3 regions of the Shewanella sp. T24-MNA-CIBAN-0130 genome follow, and region 3 is predicted to be linked to each of the others. Evidence: predicted binding sites of a transcription regulator. Region 3 holds the regulator's gene; each other region holds the start of a gene.
What was found. The regulator sigma-54, encoded in region 3, starts transcription at its own class of promoters, with help from an activator protein. The targets are predictions, from matches to a motif close to GTTGGCACGNNNNTNGNNT.

Region 1: flgB (flagellar basal body rod protein FlgB) is a predicted target of sigma-54. The motif match lies at 4,173-4,191, and genes of this name have one in related genera.
Region 2: fliE (flagellar hook-basal body complex protein FliE) is a predicted target of sigma-54. The motif match lies at 4,919-4,937, and genes of this name have one in related genera.

The regions. Positions count from the first base shown of each region.
Region 1 covers NZ_JBEOPP010000045.1:8,367-14,587, forward strand. The annotation lists gene AAEZ02_RS16080 (flagella synthesis protein FlgN) at 1-452, opposite strand, end outside; gene flgM (flagellar biosynthesis anti-sigma factor FlgM) at 554-883, opposite strand; gene flgA (flagellar basal body P-ring formation chaperone FlgA) at 958-1,665, opposite strand; gene AAEZ02_RS16095 (chemotaxis protein CheV) at 2,274-3,194, shown strand; gene AAEZ02_RS16100 (CheR family methyltransferase) at 3,255-4,088, shown strand; gene flgB (flagellar basal body rod protein FlgB) at 4,225-4,623, shown strand; gene flgC (flagellar basal body rod protein FlgC) at 4,626-5,042, shown strand; gene flgD (flagellar hook assembly protein FlgD) at 5,066-5,851, shown strand; gene flgE (flagellar hook protein FlgE) at 5,912-6,221, shown strand, end outside.
Region 2 covers NZ_JBEOPP010000045.1:33,526-39,746, reverse strand. The annotation lists gene fliI (flagellar protein export ATPase FliI) at 1-395, opposite strand, end outside; gene fliH (flagellar assembly protein FliH) at 367-1,500, opposite strand; gene fliG (flagellar motor switch protein FliG) at 1,735-2,790, opposite strand; gene fliF (flagellar basal-body MS-ring/collar protein FliF) at 2,783-4,459, opposite strand; gene fliE (flagellar hook-basal body complex protein FliE) at 4,522-4,863, opposite strand; gene AAEZ02_RS16200 (sigma-54-dependent transcriptional regulator) at 5,138-6,221, opposite strand, start outside.
Region 3 covers NZ_JBEOPP010000003.1:144,320-150,540, forward strand. The annotation lists gene rapZ (RNase adapter RapZ) at 1-281, opposite strand, end outside; gene ptsN (PTS IIA-like nitrogen regulatory protein PtsN) at 278-721, opposite strand; gene hpf (ribosome hibernation promoting factor) at 724-1,011, opposite strand; gene AAEZ02_RS02420 (RNA polymerase factor sigma-54) at 1,037-2,521, opposite strand; gene lptB (LPS export ABC transporter ATP-binding protein) at 2,664-3,395, opposite strand; gene lptA (lipopolysaccharide transport periplasmic protein LptA) at 3,392-3,973, opposite strand; gene lptC (LPS export ABC transporter periplasmic protein LptC) at 3,960-4,520, opposite strand; gene kdsC (3-deoxy-manno-octulosonate-8-phosphatase KdsC) at 4,517-5,083, opposite strand; gene AAEZ02_RS02445 (KpsF/GutQ family sugar-phosphate isomerase) at 5,086-6,063, opposite strand; gene AAEZ02_RS02450 (calcium/sodium antiporter) at 6,109-6,221, opposite strand, start outside.

The sequences.
Region 1 (6,221 bases), on a different contig from region 3:
AGTGTTGAAATGGTGGAGGTTTTGCCTTTGTCATTGTAGGTTAAACTTGATGCATTACGGCTGGCTTGCAATGCTTGGGCAAATCGATTTAGGCTGGCGATATTGTGTTCAATTAAGCTGGCATTCTGGCTATTAATGTCTTTGCATTCTGCGAGAATAGATTTGGCCTGGGCGACTTTTTGTACCAGTCCAGGAGCTGTGGTAAGCAGGGCGTGCTGGGGGTGTTGAGCCAGTTTTTCGTCAGTCGCTTTCATATTGATTAAGCACTGGGTTTTGTCTTTGGAAAGCGTCAGTAGTTTGTCGGCATCTTGGTTTGTTAATGCGGCTTTTTCTTCAACAATAAGCAGTTTCAGCTGTGCTAAGGTCTGATTTTGGGTCTCTAACAGTGCACGTAGCTCATCGTTTGGTTGTTCGCTTGGTTGTTTATTTAGCTCTTCATTTAGCTCTGTCATAAATTACTCATTGGTTTTGTTAACTGACACTTATCTATGATGCAAGTTAGCACCTATTATCTGTGTGTCGTTAAAACAAATTAAAGAGTAACGTTTAACGGCTACTCTTTGTCAAACGATAGACTGCTTAGCTCTGCTTCAAAGCTGGCAATATTCGCAGCAAGCTTTTCTGGGTCGACTTTATAGCGTCCTTCAGAGATAGCGAGCTTAATTTCTGCGACCTTTTTTTGGTCAACTTCAGGTGTCGCTTCCATTTTTGCTTGCGCGCTCTGAAGCTGGTGAGCTTGAGCGGTGATGCTAACGGAATCGGCTTTAACCGGTGCCGCGGATTTTTGAGCCACAGCAGTATTAGATTGCTTAGCAGACTGCGTGTCACGTGCAGTGCGCATTTGGGTATTAGCCGCAGTGTTATGCTTAATGTCAATTGCCATTGGAGGCTCCAGCGTAATGTATTAGGTTCTTCAAACAGATTATCGGCACTGTTGGAAAAAACTTTAGTCCTAGTTTACATTCTTACTTCAACTTCGCCAACCCCAACCACCACCGCATCAAATTGTTTACTCGTGTTACTGTTTTTCACCCTGATGACGTCATCAAGATTGCCGTCACGCAGTGCTTCACCAAGGGTTTTTATTTGAACATTAGCGGTTCTAGCGTAGATGGAAACCGAGTCACCTTTGCACACAAAACACAGGTTATTACTCAATACAGGTGAGTCTTTTGCCACGCGACGTTTCACTCGCGAACCGATTAATGTGTGGGTATCAGAAAAAAAGTGGCCTCTTAAACTATATTGGTCAACATACATGATGTTTAAGTGATGTGGAGCAATAATTTGGTCTGGAGACAGTAGCTGGTTAGCCACCACGACAGGGTATTGTATTTCAACTCGAACAGAGAGATACATTTGCCATGGATAGTCATAGTCTGGGCTGATACAACTTAGTTTTACCATGTTATTTCGACTAATGGCTCTTTCACTGGCGAGTTCGGCATTAATCGGTGGATAGCAGCGCGGTGGACTAAGACGACCTTCAAGATTTTGTGGGGTAATTTGCACCTTAGCGTTGGCGTCGGCATCAATTTTTTTTGCGACCACCTCTTTAGCTAACGTATAAATGGCCGATAGTTTAGGTGTTACTATCTCTTCGCTAGCAAATGCTGGCAAAGAAAGCGTCATTGAGCACAAAAAACATAAAAAAAATACTTTCATAATGAAGATCCTAGCTTGTGTTGCCAGAATGCACCTATACTTTGGAGAACGAAAAATATGCGAGTAATCTCTGCATACGCAATAAGCTAAAAATGAGGTGAGGGCATGATAATAACATTTCCCTTTCGTCAAAAAAGTGTCAGTTCACTGTAAGTGTTAACTTAGTAAAAGTTAAAGCAAGTTGCATGCCCACTTTTAATTCAATAATTTGATAGGTATTTGCTAGGCTGCTGATGGTTTGCCCAGAATGTGTCATGTTCGTCTGATGAAAACCTCAATTGGGGGTAAATTGGGGGTAAATTAGAGACAGTAACGGTTATCAAATGGCCCTTTGTTCGGCTATTCACCTTGTATCGACTCACAATAGGCCCGCTATTGGCGCGGCGACTAACACTATTGTTAACATGTGAGTGCACCTTTATTAGCAAAACACATGGCATGTTTGATATTGCAGACTTGAAATAAACCCATTTTTAACGATTTATCCCCTCTCTTATCCAGGTTGAGGTTAAAATAGCTAGCAAGCGTATTATATTAAACCAAGGTTCACTATAATGTTAACCAACAATTTTATTCTTTTGAGTAACAGTTAACTACAAGGCTGTGTTATGTCGAGCATTTTAGAATCAGTAAATAAACGTACCCAGCTTGTCGGACAAAACAGATTAGAGCTGTTACTGTTTAAGCTTAACGGTCGTCAACGCTTTGGTATTAACGTATTTAAAGTAAAAGAGGTATTACAATGTCCTCCACTGACAAGGCTACCTAAGCTAAACCCCTATGTTAAAGGTGTTGCGCATATTCGTGGGGAAACCATTTCTATTATCGATTTAAGTGCAGCAACCGGTGGGCGTCCACTGACATCAACTGAAAATTGCTTTGTTATCATTTCCGAATATAACCGCAGTGTTCAAGGCTTTTTGGTCAGTTCTGTTGAGCGTATCATCAATATGAATTGGGAATCTATTTTGCCGCCGCCCCAAGGTTCAGGACGTTCTTCATATTTAACGGCTGTGACTGAGATTGAAGGTGAGCTGGTTGAAATTTTGGATGTTGAAAAAATTCTTGATGAAATTTCACCTGTTAAGACCTCTATCAGTAAAGAAGTCAGTGAGACGTTAACTATCGATAAAGAACAGCATTATCATATTATGGTTATTGATGATTCTACGGTGGCACGCAAACAAATTATTCGTTCGTTAGAGTCGTTAAATCTGCAAATCGATACCGCTAAAGATGGTAAAGAAGCGTTGATCATGCTGAAAAATATTGCCGCTGAAATGGATGATGTCTCAGTTGAGATCCCGCTGATTATTTCAGATATCGAAATGCCAGAAATGGACGGTTATACTTTAACTGCTGAAATTCGTGATGATCCAAAATTAAAGAACATAAAAGTAGTTCTACACACATCATTAAGTGGTGTGTTTAACCAAGCAATGGTAGAAAAAGTAGGTGCTAACGATTTTATTGCTAAGTTTAACCCCGATGAATTAGCCTCAGCGGTTAACAAACATTTGAGTTTATAAGCCTCTAATATTGAACAATATTAGAGGCTTAGCTCATTGGCCACATATTAGGAAGTTAATGTGACAGATAAATCACTTGCTGAAGCAGAGTACAATCAATTTAGGCTGTTTTTAGAGCAGCATAGCGGTATTGTGTTAGGTGAGAATAAACAATATTTAGTCCGCAGTCGTTTAGCGCCGTTGATGGGGAAGCATAATTTACCTTCTTTGTCTGAGGTGGTTAAAAAGTCGATGAAACCGATAGAACGTCAGCTGCGTGCTGAAGTGATAGATGCAATGACCACCAATGAAACCTTATGGTTTCGAGACCGTTATCCGTTTGAATTACTGAACAATACTCTACTGCCTGAATACAGTAAGCTTGGCAGACCGTTAAAAATATGGTCAGCGGCATGTTCTTCTGGGCAAGAACCTTACTCTTTGTCGATGACAGTGTTGGAATATCAACAGCGTAAACCCGGTGCTTTACCGGGCGGCGCGACGATTCAGGCAACGGACTTGTCACCATCAATGTTAGAGCGCTGTAAGAATGCTGAATATGATGGTTTAGCGCTGGCTCGTGGCTTGTCTGAAGAGCGTAAACGTCAGTTTTTTGATGCTTTACCGTCGGGCAACATGACAGTGAAAGATAATGTTAAGCGTTTAGTTAACTTTAGAGCACATAATTTACTTGAAAGTTATAGCTTATTAGGTAAGTACGATATTATTTTTTGCCGTAATGTATTGATTTATTTTGGGCCAGAGGCAAAGACTAAAATTTTGCGGCAATTTGCTGCCGCACTTAATCCCAAAGGTATTTTATTCTTGGGTGCGTCAGAATCTCTAGCAGGCTTAAGTGATGAGTTTACTATGGTTCGCTGTAATCCTGGTATTTATTACCAAAAGAAAATATAGATAAAATAACAAGTTAAGCTATTTATCATGCCGGCATTCGTCGGCATGTTTGTTTTTGTCTTTTATTCGTTTAAAAATTAAATTGTTGGCATAACCCTTGCTTTATTACTATCAGTTAGCTGATGGAGGCAATTTTATGGCGATTAATTTCGATAATGCATTAGGTGTTCACCAATATTCTTTGGGCATTCGAGCTCAAAGAGCAGAAGTAATTTCAAGTAATATCGCCAATGCCAATACTCCTCATTATAAAGCTCAAGATGTTAATTTTGCTGCTGCCATGAAATCGGCAAGCTCGCATCAACAGGGCTTGAGTATGAGTCAAACCACAGACAAACATTTTGATTTAACGGCGTTAAGTCAACAACATGTTCAATATCGTATACCAAATCAGGCCGATACTGGCGATGGTAATACCGTCGATACCCAGAAAGAACAAGCAGCATTTATGCAAAATTCGCTCGAATATCAAATGTCATTAGGCTTTCTTGAGGGCAAATTTAATGGCATGCGTAAAGCATTGAGAGGTGACTAATCATGAGTTTATTCAATATTTTCAATGTGTCTGGTTCGGGTATGTCAGCGCAGTCAGTGCGTTTGAATACTACCGCCAGTAATATTGCCAATGCTGATTCGGTGTCAAGCAGTGTCGATAAAACCTATCGTGCACGTCATCCTGTTTTTGAGGCCGAAATGCTAAAAGCCAATAGCCAGCAAGACAGTTCGCCTGGCGTCAGCGTTAAAGGCATTGTCGAAAGTAACAAACCATTATTAAAAGAATACTCGCCAGACCATCCAATGGCGGATGGTGATGGTTTTATTTACAAACCTAATGTCAATGTGATGGAAGAAATGGCCGATATGATTTCTGCATCACGCTCTTATCAAATGAACGTTCAGGTGGCTGATGCAACTAAGTCTATGTTGCAACAGACGTTAAGGATGGGTAAATAGTATGATTATTCAAGGAGGTAACAATGAGCCTCGTTAACTCTTACAGTCAGTCTTTACCGCAACAGTCCAGTAGTGCTTCAAACACAAGTGCTACAACCAAAAATTCTGTGCAGGCAAATACGACCACCACGACCACAGGTAATCCTTTTCTTGACGGAATTCGCTTACCTGAAGAAAGTGCGATACCTGAAGCAAAAGATCAGATGTTAAAGCAAGATGATTTCTTTGCTTTACTCAGTCAACAGTTGTCGATGCAAGATCCCTTTAAACCGGTTGATAATGATCAAATGATTGCCCAAATGGCATCATTTTCCACAGTCGATGGTATTTCAAATCTTAATGATGAAATTCTTAACCTCAATACTGTGATGAGTTCTAGCCAAGCATTGCAAGCTTCTGGTTTAGTGGGCCGTAAAGTGCTTATTCCTTCTGATACTGGGGCTATTTCTACTGAAAACTCGGAAATTAAAGGGGTGATCAGTACGCCATCAACCATCGAATCTATTTCGGTCAGAATTGAAGATGAGTCGGGTCAGCTGATTAAGAGCTTTAATATTGATGGCAGTAAAGGCGGCAATGTTGATGTGACGTGGGATGGTTTAGATTCAGATGGCCAACCCGCAGAAGCCGGTAATTACGCCATTAAGGCTAGCGGTAAAGTGGATGGAACGTCGGAAGATTTAGCCGTATCGACTTATGCCCATGTTACCAGTGTGTCATTGGGCACTGTGGCGACAGGCGCTATTTTGAATTTGCGTGGAGTAGGTGGAATTAAGTTATCTGACGTACTCGCAGTATCTGAAACATAATACGGCCATCAATAAAGAGTTGGCTGTCATCATAAATGAATTAATTGTGAGAGGTGAAACATGTCATTTAATATCGCACTGAGTGGTATTGCTGCCGCGCAAAAAGACTTAAATACAACCGCGAATAACATCGCGAACGTGAATACTATTGGCTTTAAAGAGTCTCGGACAGAGTTTGCTGATGTGTATGCCAATTCTATTTTTTCCAACGGTAAAACCGCAGTGGGCGGCGGTGCCACCACCTCACAAGTTGCGCAACAGTTTCATCAAGGTAGCTTGCAATTTACCAGTAACTCGCTAGATATGGCGATAAGTGGAGGGGGTTTCTTTGTTACCTCGTCAGAATTAGGCACTAAAGATCAATCATTTA
Region 2 (6,221 bases), on a different contig from region 3:
CCATGACGTGAAGCATATTGATCAGTATTAAGCGGTCCTAAACCGTCTAATGGCAAGCCACTACCGTCTAACACTCTGCCTAATAATGATAAGCCAACATTTAATCCAGATTGTTCACCTAACGGCTTAACGCGCGCGCCGGGCAACACCCCTCTGAGTTCTTCAATAGGCATTAAGTACAGTAATGTGTCATCAAACCCGATAACCTCTGCCACCAAATCACCCACCATGGTTTCGATAGAGCATAAACTACCAATAGGTGCACGACATCCGGTCGCCTCGAGCGTTAAACCAACAACCCTAACTAACTGCCCGCTTGCCACTGGTCGCAGCGGTAATACGTGTTTATGATGCACAGCAAATTTGTTAAGTAGTCGATGTTGACGAGTGCTCATCGGTATTTCCTTGGGATAGGTCTTTTGTCTGTTGCTGAGTATCATCCGCTTTATCTGCTGGGACAGTATCAGCTTGTACACTTGTGTCGAGCGTTGCACTTGTCTGTGGATCCACAATGGGATCCGGCGCATCAATGTGTTGAGTCACCGGTTCAGCATCCGTATCAACAGTATGACTTTGGCTATTCTGGTCATTATCAGCACGGTTTGTACTGTCGATGGTGTCGGTAAGCTCAGGGGGTTGTTGATGTTCACTCAAATTATCGACTGAAGTGGTTTGATATTGTGGATGAGTTGCTTTTTGTTGTTGCACATTCTTAGCTAACTGATTCGACTGGGCGTCTAATTCACTAAACACTTGGTTAATACGTTGCTCAACACGTAAATCGACAGATGAACGCACACTTTCAATGATACAGTCACCATTTGATAATGACGGATCGATATCAATTTGCCACTGATTTTTGTCCAGTTGTTCCGCACTGTAACATTGGTTAACGATTTCAGCATCGGCTTGATTCAAGCGCAATTTAACCCGTTGTTCTTTCAGTGGCAGCGCATCAACACCTTGACGTAATGCCAATAATATATGTTCTGGATGCGTCTTAAGTTCATGGCCAATCACCGACTTGGCTAAGCTTATTGTCATTGCCAACAGTTCAGCTTCAATTTCGTTATCTAATATAGAGAGTGGCCGCTCAAATTGGTTAATAATTTGATTAAGTTGCTCAACAAGTTCATTAACTTTCGTTTGCCCGGCCTCCAATCCTTGCTGCTCGCCTTGAGCGAACCCTTGTTGGTGACCTTGCTCCAGTCCCTCTAAGCGCCCTTGCTCTAATCCTTGTTGATGGCCTTCTTGTTTGCCTTGCTCAAGCCCTTCTTGCTCCGCGGCTGCGCGAATGTCTTCAATTTGCGCCATGGTCGGTGGTGCCATGGACTTCTCGGCACCAGCAACTGGAGTAGGCGTGTGCGCCTCAGAAAACTTACCAAACATGTTTGACGGTTCTAAACTACTATCTTTAGTCATATCAGGTAATTGCCAATGCCTAAATGCTTGCTCATCATCCGTATTGAGCGTATTTTTAGGCGATTTTGATTCTGGCATAATTCATCACTTATGTTGTTGAAAACATTGTTCAAAAGCAAGGTTCAAGGACCTAGGGCGGACCGCGTCCTTCGAGGGCGCTTCGCTGCTAGATTCTATAAAATCTTAGTAGCGAAGCGTCCTAGCAGCAAAGCGTCCTAGCAGCGAAGCGTCCTAGCAGCGAAGCGTCCTAGCAGCGAAGCGTCCTAGCAGCGAAGCAGCGCTCTCGGTAATGGCTTGGATATAGATACTGAGTTATAAGAACTCGTCGCCACCAGTTCCGCCTAACATGATTTCACCGCTGTCACTGAGGCGCCGAGCAATAGCCAGAATCTCTTTTTGTGCCACTTCTACTTCACTAATACGAATTGGCCCCATGGCTTCTAAGTCGTCACGAAGTAATTCTGCTGCACGTTTAGACATATTACCCAGAATTTTCTCTTTCAAACCTTCATCAGCACCTTTAAGTGCTTTCATCAGAATATCTTGCTGCACTTCACGTAACAAGGCCTGAACGCCACGGTCATCAACGTCAATTAAGTTCTCAAATACAAACATCATGTCTTGTATTTGTTGCGCCATTTCTTCGTCAGACTCACGCATGGTTTCCATTATCTGGCTCTCAACACCCGTATCGAGATAGTTCATAATATTGGCAGCCGCTTTTAGGCCGCCCATTTTGGCTGCTTGCGTTCCACCTTGACCCGCGAATTGTTTTTCCATAATGTCATTCAACTCTTGCAAAGCCGCTGGCTGAACCTCTTCAAGGTTAGCAATACGCATCATCAAATCTAAACGGGTATTTTCTGGAAACTGGCTAAAAATCTCAGCGGCTTGATCTGGGTCTAAATATGACAACACAATGGTTTGAATTTGCGGATGTTCGTTTTGGATAATCGTCGCCACTTGGCGGGCATCCATCCATTTTAACGAATCAAGCCCTTTAGCCCCGCTGCCCATGATAATTTGTTCAATCAAGTTGCCCGCTTTATCTTCACCTAACGCCGCGGTTAACGCTTTACGGACGAATTCTTCGCTGTTAAAGCCAATTGACGAGAATTTTTGGATATCATCTAAGAATAACTTGTGAACCCCAATGACTTTATCTTGACCAAACTCATCCATCGCCGCCATCGCCATACCCACTTTTTGCACCTGCTTAGGTTCTAAGTGTTTTAAAATTGACGCCGCATCCGCTTCATTCAAACTGAGCAGTAAAATGGCAGTTTTCTCAACACCAGTAACCGAATCCAGGTCAAATCCCGTAGCTTTTTCTGCTTTTTCTACGCTTTCTTTTTTTTCATTAGCCATTGTCTTGTAACCAGTTCTTAATTACTTGCGTGGAAAGCTCTGGCTCATTGGCCACGATTGCTCTAATTGCTTTAATCATATCATCATCTTTATGCAGATTAGGTATATGAATTGACCCATCATCGGCATAACTGTATTCCGCCTCTTTAGTATTAAGCATACCTAAGGTATCGGCTGCATACTGATCTTCAATTTCAGCTAATTCATGTCCAGGATGAACATCATCGGGCATCTTAATCCCATTAGGATTGGTTAGCTTCTTCAGCATAGGTCGAACCACGGCCAGAATGAGCACTAAAATAACAATCGCACCTAAAGCCAGTCTAATCGCACGCCAAAACCAAGGCTGCTCCCACATATCCGGTTCTGGTAACGCTTCAATTAACTGATCCATAAAGGGAACCGTTACCACTTCAAGCACATCACCGCGTTGGGTGCTAAAGCCTACCGCGCCTTCTAAAAGACGGCGAATATTGGTTAATTCTTGTTCTGTTCTCGGCACGCGAGTGACCTGACCATTTTCATCCGTTTGCCCAGGTTTAAAGTTAATCGCAACTGACACACTGACGCGGCGAACCACACCAATTTGCTGACGAGTGTGACTAATCGTGGTGTCTAACTCATAATTACGCGTGGCTTCTTTTGAAAAATTACCTGACACAGTTGAGCTTGTCGCCTCACCCGCCACTTGCGGAATATCGGACTCCGTCGGCGGTTGATTGCTTAACGCACCAGGAATACCGCCAGAGCTTTGACCCGATGAGTTTCGCTCAATGGTCATTTCGCTGCGAACAGCGGGTAAGTCAGGAGAATAGCGCTTTGCAGTTTGCTCTACTGCGGTAAAGTTCATGTTGACATCGACTTGAGAAGTAAAGTTCTCAGGTCCTAAAATAGGCATCAATATTGATTCAATTTTTTTACGGTATTCTGCTTCTTGTTGTTGCACGAGATCTTGTTCACGACGGGCTCGAGCAGAGGTACCATCTTGACTACCAGAATTAAGTAAACGACCATTTGAGTCCGTCACCGTCACGCGAGAAGGCACCAGTCCTTGCACCGCAGAGCCAACAATATCAACAATCGCATCGATCTCTTCTTGGCCTAATCCACCACGACGAACGCTCACCACCACGGTTGCACTTGGCTTAGAGGCATTACGAGCAAAAACGTTTTGTTTTGGTAACGCTAGAATAACTTTGGCACGACTAATACTTTTTAATTCTTCGATAGCCCGAGCCAAGTTTAATTCTTGGCTGAGTTTTAAGCGAGCTTGCTCCATGCGTTGGCTGACACCAAATCCGCTATCTTGGCTTAAGTAATCATTAGCCTGGGTGTTACTTTGAACACCTGCTCGGCTGAGTAATAACTTAACATCTTGATATTTGTCTTCAGGCACTTTCACCACATCGACATTTATTTGATAATCGATTTGATTTTTATCAAGTACATCCAAGACTTGGATCATCTCAGTTGTTTCCATTTTACCCAGTGGACGATACTCAGGCTCTTGGGCCCACATCATCACAAAAACAGCCATAGCAAGACATATCGCTAATGCCAAGATCATGATCACTTGGCGCATCATATCGGCGCCACCAATGCCGCCAAGAAGCCCAGACGGGTTCTCTTGCCGTACGCCGGTATCAGCGGTTGAATTTGAACCTACCATTAAGTCTGTGCTCACAATACTTACCTGCTATATCTGATGTTGTTATTTTATTTGATCTGCGACTAAACAGGCATATTCATGATTTCTTTATAAGCATCGACAAGTTTATTACGTACCTGCACCGTTGCTTCAAAGGCAACGCCAGCTTTTTCACGCGCAATAACCGTATCAGACAAGCTAACCGTGGTGTCACCCATATCTAAACGCGAGGCTAAACTTGACGATGCTTGTTGTAGTTCATTGACGCTACCCACCGCCTGAGACAACAACTGGCTGAAATCAGCACCGGTAGTGTTATTGACTTGCTGGGTTAAATTAGGACGAATTGATGAACCAATAGAAGGGGCTATTTCGCCACGAAGTGACTGCATTTCTTGCATTAATGGATTTGCGCTAATCTGCACGATGTAACTCCCTTTCGTCGGCTTTTTGACGACAACAATAACTGATAATGATTTATAGCAATTTAGATGCCAATATTACAATTAGTAGGCGATAGGTAGAAAACAATTATAAAACAATTAGAAAATAGGCAGGCAAAAGGCAACAATAGGCAGGCGAAAGTAACCTATTTACCATATAAAATAGGTCACTTTTTGTCTTAATTATAAAATAAAACTTTAAAATCAATCAATTAAATAAGCTTGAACAAATAATCAATTAGCACAAGCATTGGCACTAAGCGGGTAATTGGATCCCCATATCGCGCATTTTTGCCATTTTATAACGTAACGTACGAGCACTGATCCCGAGTTTTTCAGCGACCATTTTCCGACTACCCTGACATTGATTTAGGGTTTCTAAAATAATCACATGCTCTTGGGCTTTTAATTCGCCACCTAAGCCTTCTAATTCGGCAGACTTATCAGTGTCAACATATTCTGGTGCCACTAACGCCACATCGCCAGAGTCTAAAATAATATCATTAACGCCAATATCATCATTAACCCGCAATATCAGTGCCCGTTGAATAACATTGTCTAACTCTCGCACATTACCCGGCCAGCGATGGGTTAATAAACGCCGAGTCGCACCGTCATCAAGCTGTGGTACTGAGGTCATATTAAATGCTTTAGCATGTTTAATAATCAAATGCCGCGCAAGCGGTAAAATATCGGCAGGGCGTTGATGCAGCGCAGGCCACGTTAACGGGAATACATTAATTCGGTAATATAAATCTTCTCTAAACTCACCCGAGGTGGCCAGCGCTTTAAGATCGCGGTTTGAGGTTGCCAGTACGCGAACATTCAGTTTAATGGTTTTACGGCCACCTAAACGCTCAACCTCACGTTCTTGTAACACCCGCAATAACTTAGCTTGTAACCCCAGCTCCATCTCAGATATTTCATCAAGTAATATGGTGCCACCTTGGGCTTGTTCAAACTTACCAGGGCATGCCTGATAAGCCCCAGTGAACGCGCCTTTTTCATAACCAAACAAGGTCGCTTCTAACATATTCTCGGGTATTGCAGCGCAATTAATCGCAATAAACGGCTGGTCATGGCGTTGGCTATGTTGGTGAATATAGCGCGCCAGCACCTCTTTACCTGAGCCACTCGGCCCCATGATCATTACCGATGCATCAGATACTGCCACACGCTGAGCCAGCGACAACAAGGCTAAACTTTTCTCATCGGCAACCACAGGCTTATCGTGGTTTTGCTTTAAGGGTAAATAGCGGGACACCTGATTCAACAACACTTCAGGCGCAAATGGTTTAGCAAGGTAATCCACTGCGCCTAATTTCATTGCACTAACCGCA
Region 3 (6,221 bases):
TTAAGTAACACTTTATCATTGGAATTTAGAAAGAAGCTGATAATTTCAGTGTCATGTTCAAGTAGGGCTAATTGGTCTTGAAGCACTTTGCCTTGTTCAGCAATGTTGCGGACATCAACACTAATCGCAACTAAATCATTACTGCCCTTGAGCTGAGCGAGTAATGTGCCAATGAGGGGTAGAGGCAAATTATCGACACAATAATATCCTAGGTCTTCTAATACTCTTAAGGCAACGGATTTCCCTGAACCTGAACGTCCCGATACTATGACAAGTTTCATGCAGTTATAACCCGATAAAGTTCTGTTGCGTTGTGGCTTTTGCGAAGCTGTTTCAATATTTGCTTATCGCTGAGCTTTTTAGCCATACTCGATAACGTGCCTAAATGTTGTTGGCACTGGTCTGCAGGTACTAACAAAGCAAATAAAATATCCACGGGCTGCTTATCAATTGCATCAAAGGCAATGGCTTCTTCACATTTAACAAATATCGCGATGGGGTGATCGATGGTCGTTAATCGACCATGAGGTATCGCAATGCCATTTCCTATACCTGTGCTACCCATTTTTTCTCTCGCTAATAGGCTTTCAAAAACCTCTTGCGAAGACAGGGTTGGATACTGGGCAGCGACTAAATTGCTGATGAGTTCCAGTACTTTTTTCTTACTGCCCGGTGTGGCACAGGTAGTGCATTCCGGCTGCAGAATGGTACAAAGTTCCATCGTTAGTGTTTTGTATACTTCTCTTTGTGTTTAATTACCTGACGGTCGAGTTTATCGATCAGGGCGTCTATTGCAGCATACATATCAGTATTTTCTGACATAGCAAAAATCTCTGCGCCATTAACGTGGATTTTGGCTTCTGCTTTTTGTTGTAATTTGTCTACATGGAGTACAACGTGTACATTATGGATCTGATCGAAGTGTCGTTCAAGCTTTGAAAATTTACCATTAACATACTCACGTAAAGATTCAGTTATTTCGACATGACGTCCAGTCAGATTTATATCCATAGAAAATCCTCCACAACCTTGTAGGTTATAAACTCTTACGTTGGTTTGAGGGCGGGATTAGCATTGCTTCTCGGTATTTTGCAATCGTACGACGAGCAACGTTTATGCCTTGTTCTGCCAGAAGTTGAGCCATTTTACTGTCACTCAATGGTTTTTTCTGGTTTTCTGCGGCAACCAGCTTTTTGATAAAAGCACGAATTGCTGTTGATGAGCATTCCCCGCCATCGTCAGTGCTGACATGGCTAGAGAAGAAGTACTTTAGTTCAAATAGTCCACGTGGGGTGTGCATATATTTTTGTGTGGTGACTCGTGAAATTGTCGATTCATGCATTTCTACTGCTTCAGCAATATCATTTAGCACCATAGGTTTCATGGCTTCTTCACCGTATTCAAAGAAGCCTTGCTGAAATTGCACAATGCAATTTGCCACTTTGAGTAGAGTATCATTGCGGCTTTCGATACTTTTAATAAACCATTTAGCCTCTTGCAAATGGCCTCGAATAAATTGACTGTCAGACTGATTTTTACTGCTTCTAGCCATGGCGGCGTATTGCTGATTAACGCCAATTTTGGGCATATTGTCTGGGTTTAACTCTACAACCCAACGGCCATTTTTCTTTAGTACCGTGACATCGGGAATAACGAATTCGTCATCGGTGGCGGTGATCAATAAGCCTGGACGAGGATTGAGTGATTGGATTAGGGTGATGGCGTCACGTAACTCATTTTCTTTTAGCTTAGTTTTGCGCATCAATAATCTAAAATCACGCCCAGCAATTAAGGTTAAATAGTCTTTGATTAGCAAACGGGCATTATCGATATGGGGTGTGGTGTTAGAGAATTGCGCTAATTGGATCAATAAACATTCACTTAAATCACGTGCAGCAACACCAACGGGATCAAAGTGTTGAATTCGTTTTAATACAGCTTCAACTTCATCTAACTCAACATTTTCGTCACCCATGGCTTCGAGAATATCGTCGGTACTTTGGGTTAAATAACCGCGTTCATCCACGGCGTCGATGATCGCTGTGGCAATGGCAAGATCGGTCTCTGAAAATGGAGTGAGATTTTTCTGCCATTCTAAATGTTCATACAGACCTTCGGTGGTTTCACCTTGAAACGGCATGTCATCATCGCGCATGCTAGCACTACCTGAACCTGACATCGGCGAGGCGGTGTACACTTCATCCCATGTAGTATCCATGGCTAAATCATCCATGGTTTCTTTGGTCATAGATTCTGCTGTGTCGACTGTTGAGGTGTCTTTTTCAATATTGACAATGCTGTTGTCACTGAAGTCTGTATCAGCTTGGTCGCGATTTTCTTTTACGGGGTCTTTTGCTTCAGAAAACTCATCTTCTATTTCAAGTAATGGATTTGAATCCAATGCTTGTTGGATTTCTTGCTGTAGCTCCAATGACGATAATTGCAGTAAGCGAATGGCTTGCTGCAATTGTGGGGTCATGGTTAAGTGTTGACCCATTTTAAGTTGGAGTGACGCTTTCATTTACCGCTTATCCCTAGATGATTTCCATAAAAGTGACAATTTATAAAACTGTAATGGATTGTCACGTACATCAATGATGTTTAACGCTGTTTAGATATCGTTCAATCAAATGAGTTAGATAGACTAAAGGCCCGTAAAGTAACTATAGCTTGAATTGTTCACCTAAGTACACCGCCCGAACTTGTTGATTGCTCAATACCTCATCAGGTGTGCCTTCGGCAATTAAATTACCTTGGCTGACGATATAAGCTCGCTCACAGACATCTAACGTTTCACGTACGTTATGGTCGGTAATTAATACTCCTAGACCTCGGCTTTTAAGTTGTTGAATGATTTTTTTTATGTCGATGACAGAAATCGGATCAACACCAGCAAAGGGCTCATCGAGTAGAATAAATTTTGGATTGGCGGCTAAAGCGCGCGCAATTTCAACACGACGACGTTCACCACCCGATAACGACATGCCTAGGCTGTCTCGAATATGGGTAATATGGAACTCTTCTAATAGATGCTCAAGCTGTTCAATACGTTGGTTTGTACTGAGTTCTTTGCGGGTTTGCAACACGGCCATAATGTTGTCATACACTGTGAGTTTACGGAAAATACTGGCTTCTTGTGGTAAGTAACCAATGCCTTTGCGAGCTCGCAGATGCATTGGATCGTCAGTGAGATCGTCATCATCAATTAAAATTCGACCCTTATCACTTTTCACTAGGCCGACAACCATATAAAAGGTGGTTGTTTTACCTGCACCATTGGGGCCTAAAAGCCCAACAATTTGGCCTGTTTTAACCGTTAAACTGACATCTTTAACAACTTGACGATCTTTATAGCTTTTAGCCAGATTTTCAGCGGTTAAGGTTATTTGGGTCATGGTTTGATCTGCTTTTTAACTGGGATTTCAGGGAGTTTTTGCTTTGGCGCAGACTCGTCTTGGAAATTCTCAGGTTGAATAATGGTGATAACCCGATCTTGCCCTGTGCCCGAACTTTCAGCAATAAGCTCTTGCGCATTGATGTTGTACTTAATTCGATTACCGGTCACTTGGCTACCCGATTGATTAAGTTTGGCATTACCTGTCAATGTTAGCGTGGTAGTCGCAAGGTCATAGGATATTTCGTCGGCACTGGCAGTACCAATTTGACCGTCATCTAATTCTTGTGAAAACGTCGCGGGTTTGCCAGTGGCGATAAGTTTCTTACTGGTGCTGTTTTCGGGGGTAAACGCCCGTAATTCATCAGCATTGATATTAATACTGCCTTGGACAATCTTAACCGGACCATTAAAAATGATTTGGTTATTTTTTATGTCAGCAAATTGGCTAACCGCAACAATTTTTAATTCTTGTTTCAGATCACCTTGTTTCGCCATAGCAGGCAAACTCAACAGGCAAAGTATGCTGCTCAATAACATAACATTGGCGCGAGTGTGGAGACGATTAATGTGGCTCATATGTTCCTTCTACCTGGCTCAGTAGCGATAATTGTTGCGAATTCAAGTCAGCATGTAGGCCTAAGCCTTTAATAATAAACCCTTTGCCTTTGATATACACCATCTCTTGTGAGGTGCCTATCATAGTGGTTAAGTCTACCGTCACCGCTTGGGTACTCAATGACTGCAGGGGTTCTTCTATATCAATGGCATCAATAATAACATTGTTTTCTAATATGACTTTGCTGGTGTTTTTATTCAATTGTCCTCGATCTGCACTTAATTGCCATTGTGCTTTACCATTTTCAGGGTAAATGAGGTATATCGGTTTGGTAAAGTGAGTGATGTCACTTGAAGCATAATGCTCCATGTGCTCGGCGCTGACTCGACTTTCGACAAAACCTTGTTGATTGAATTCCGTGGTGCGTAGGTTATCTGCAATAAAGTCAGGGCGCTCAATACCAGGTACTTTCACCGAGTCCATTTCACTGCGTTTTATTTGTGCTTGCCAGTACAACATAAAAGCAAGACCAAAAAAAGCCACAATACTTAGGGTGATCCGATTCATATACTCATTCCATGAGCACTGGCAAATTTATCTTGGCTTAAGAGTAATAAGTCAGTCAGTTCTCGCAAAGCTCCATGTCCGCCGTTTAAGGTCGTTGTCATGTGACAATGTCGTTTTACAAACGGATGACCATCGCCGACACACACGGAGAGACCTACGGCTTTCATTACGGGCAGATCAACCATGTCATCGCCAATGTAGGCTACTTGTTCGGCGCTTACATTATACAGCGACATAAGTTGCTCAAAAGGTTCAAATTTATTATCAATGCCTTGATAAATATGTTTGATTCCTAATCCGGTCATTCGGGTTTCGACAATTTTTGATTGACGACCTGTAATGACGGCAACATGAATATCGCTAGTGAGAACTGAGCGTATACCGTAGCCATCGCGAGTATGAAAGGCTTTGAGTTCTTCGCCAGCATTACTGAGATAAATACGTCCATCTGAAAAGACCCCATCGACATCACAGATTAACAGTTTAATTTTCTGAGCTCGCTGCCAAATATCATTACTGATAGGGCCGTAAAATCCTTGGTGACACGAGGTTGATTCTGACATGATTAAATGACTCCAGCTTTAACCATATCGAGCATGTTTAATGCCCCGATCGGTTGGTGTTTTTCATTGACGACAACCAGTCCGTTGATGTTTTTTTCATCCATGATTTGTAGCGCTTGTGCAGCTAAAATACCCGTGGGGCAGGTCACACAGTTTTTGGTCATCACCAGGGCTATCGAAGTGGTACGAAGGTTCACTTCGGCATCGATGACCCGGCGTAAATCACCATCAGTAAAAATACCCACTAGTTTGGCTTCATGGTTGACTACCGCCGTCATGCCAAGGCCTTTTTTAGATATTTCATAAAGCGCTTCAGTAATACAAATAGCATCACTGACGATAGGCAAATCATCGCCTTTATGCATGACATCGTCTACTTTTAGTAATAATTTTCGCCCCAATGAGCCACCAGGATGTGATAAGGCAAAGTCATCACGGGTAAACCCTTTTGCTTGCAACAATGCAATGGCTAATGCATCACCCATTGCTAGCGTAGCAGTGGTGCTAGACGTCGGCGCTAATCCTAACGGGCATGCTTCTTCTTGTACTTCAATGCATAAATGAATTTTAGATAAACGCGCCATGTTAGAGTCTGGTTTACCTGTTACGGCAATAACAGGCACGCCCATACGTTGAATCACAGGCATTAACGTGAGTATTTCGCTCGATTCACCTGAATTGGAAATCGCCAGTACAATATCGTTCTTAGCCAATGCGCCTAAATCACCATGACTGGCCTCACCAGGATGAACAAAAAATGCCGGCGTGCCGGTACTGGCAAACGTCGCGGATATTTTATTACCGATATGACCCGATTTGCCCATTCCCATGACAATCACTTTGCCTTTGCACTGCATAATGAGTTCACATGCTTGGCCAAACTCAACTGAGTCCACATATTGATATAAATTATCTAAAGCAGCTTTTTCAATATCAATGACTTTACGGCCCCATTGACGAAATTGAGTTTGATTTACCATACGGCTCTCTCTTTTAGCTTAAGACTTTACCTTTAATGCTCCAATCTAATGGGATTGAAATACAATAATTTGGTACGCAATAAAGGTGATTAATAATAGTGCGCCATGCCAACGAGTCAGTTGTTGCTTGGTGCCACTGGATAATACTAAAACGGCTA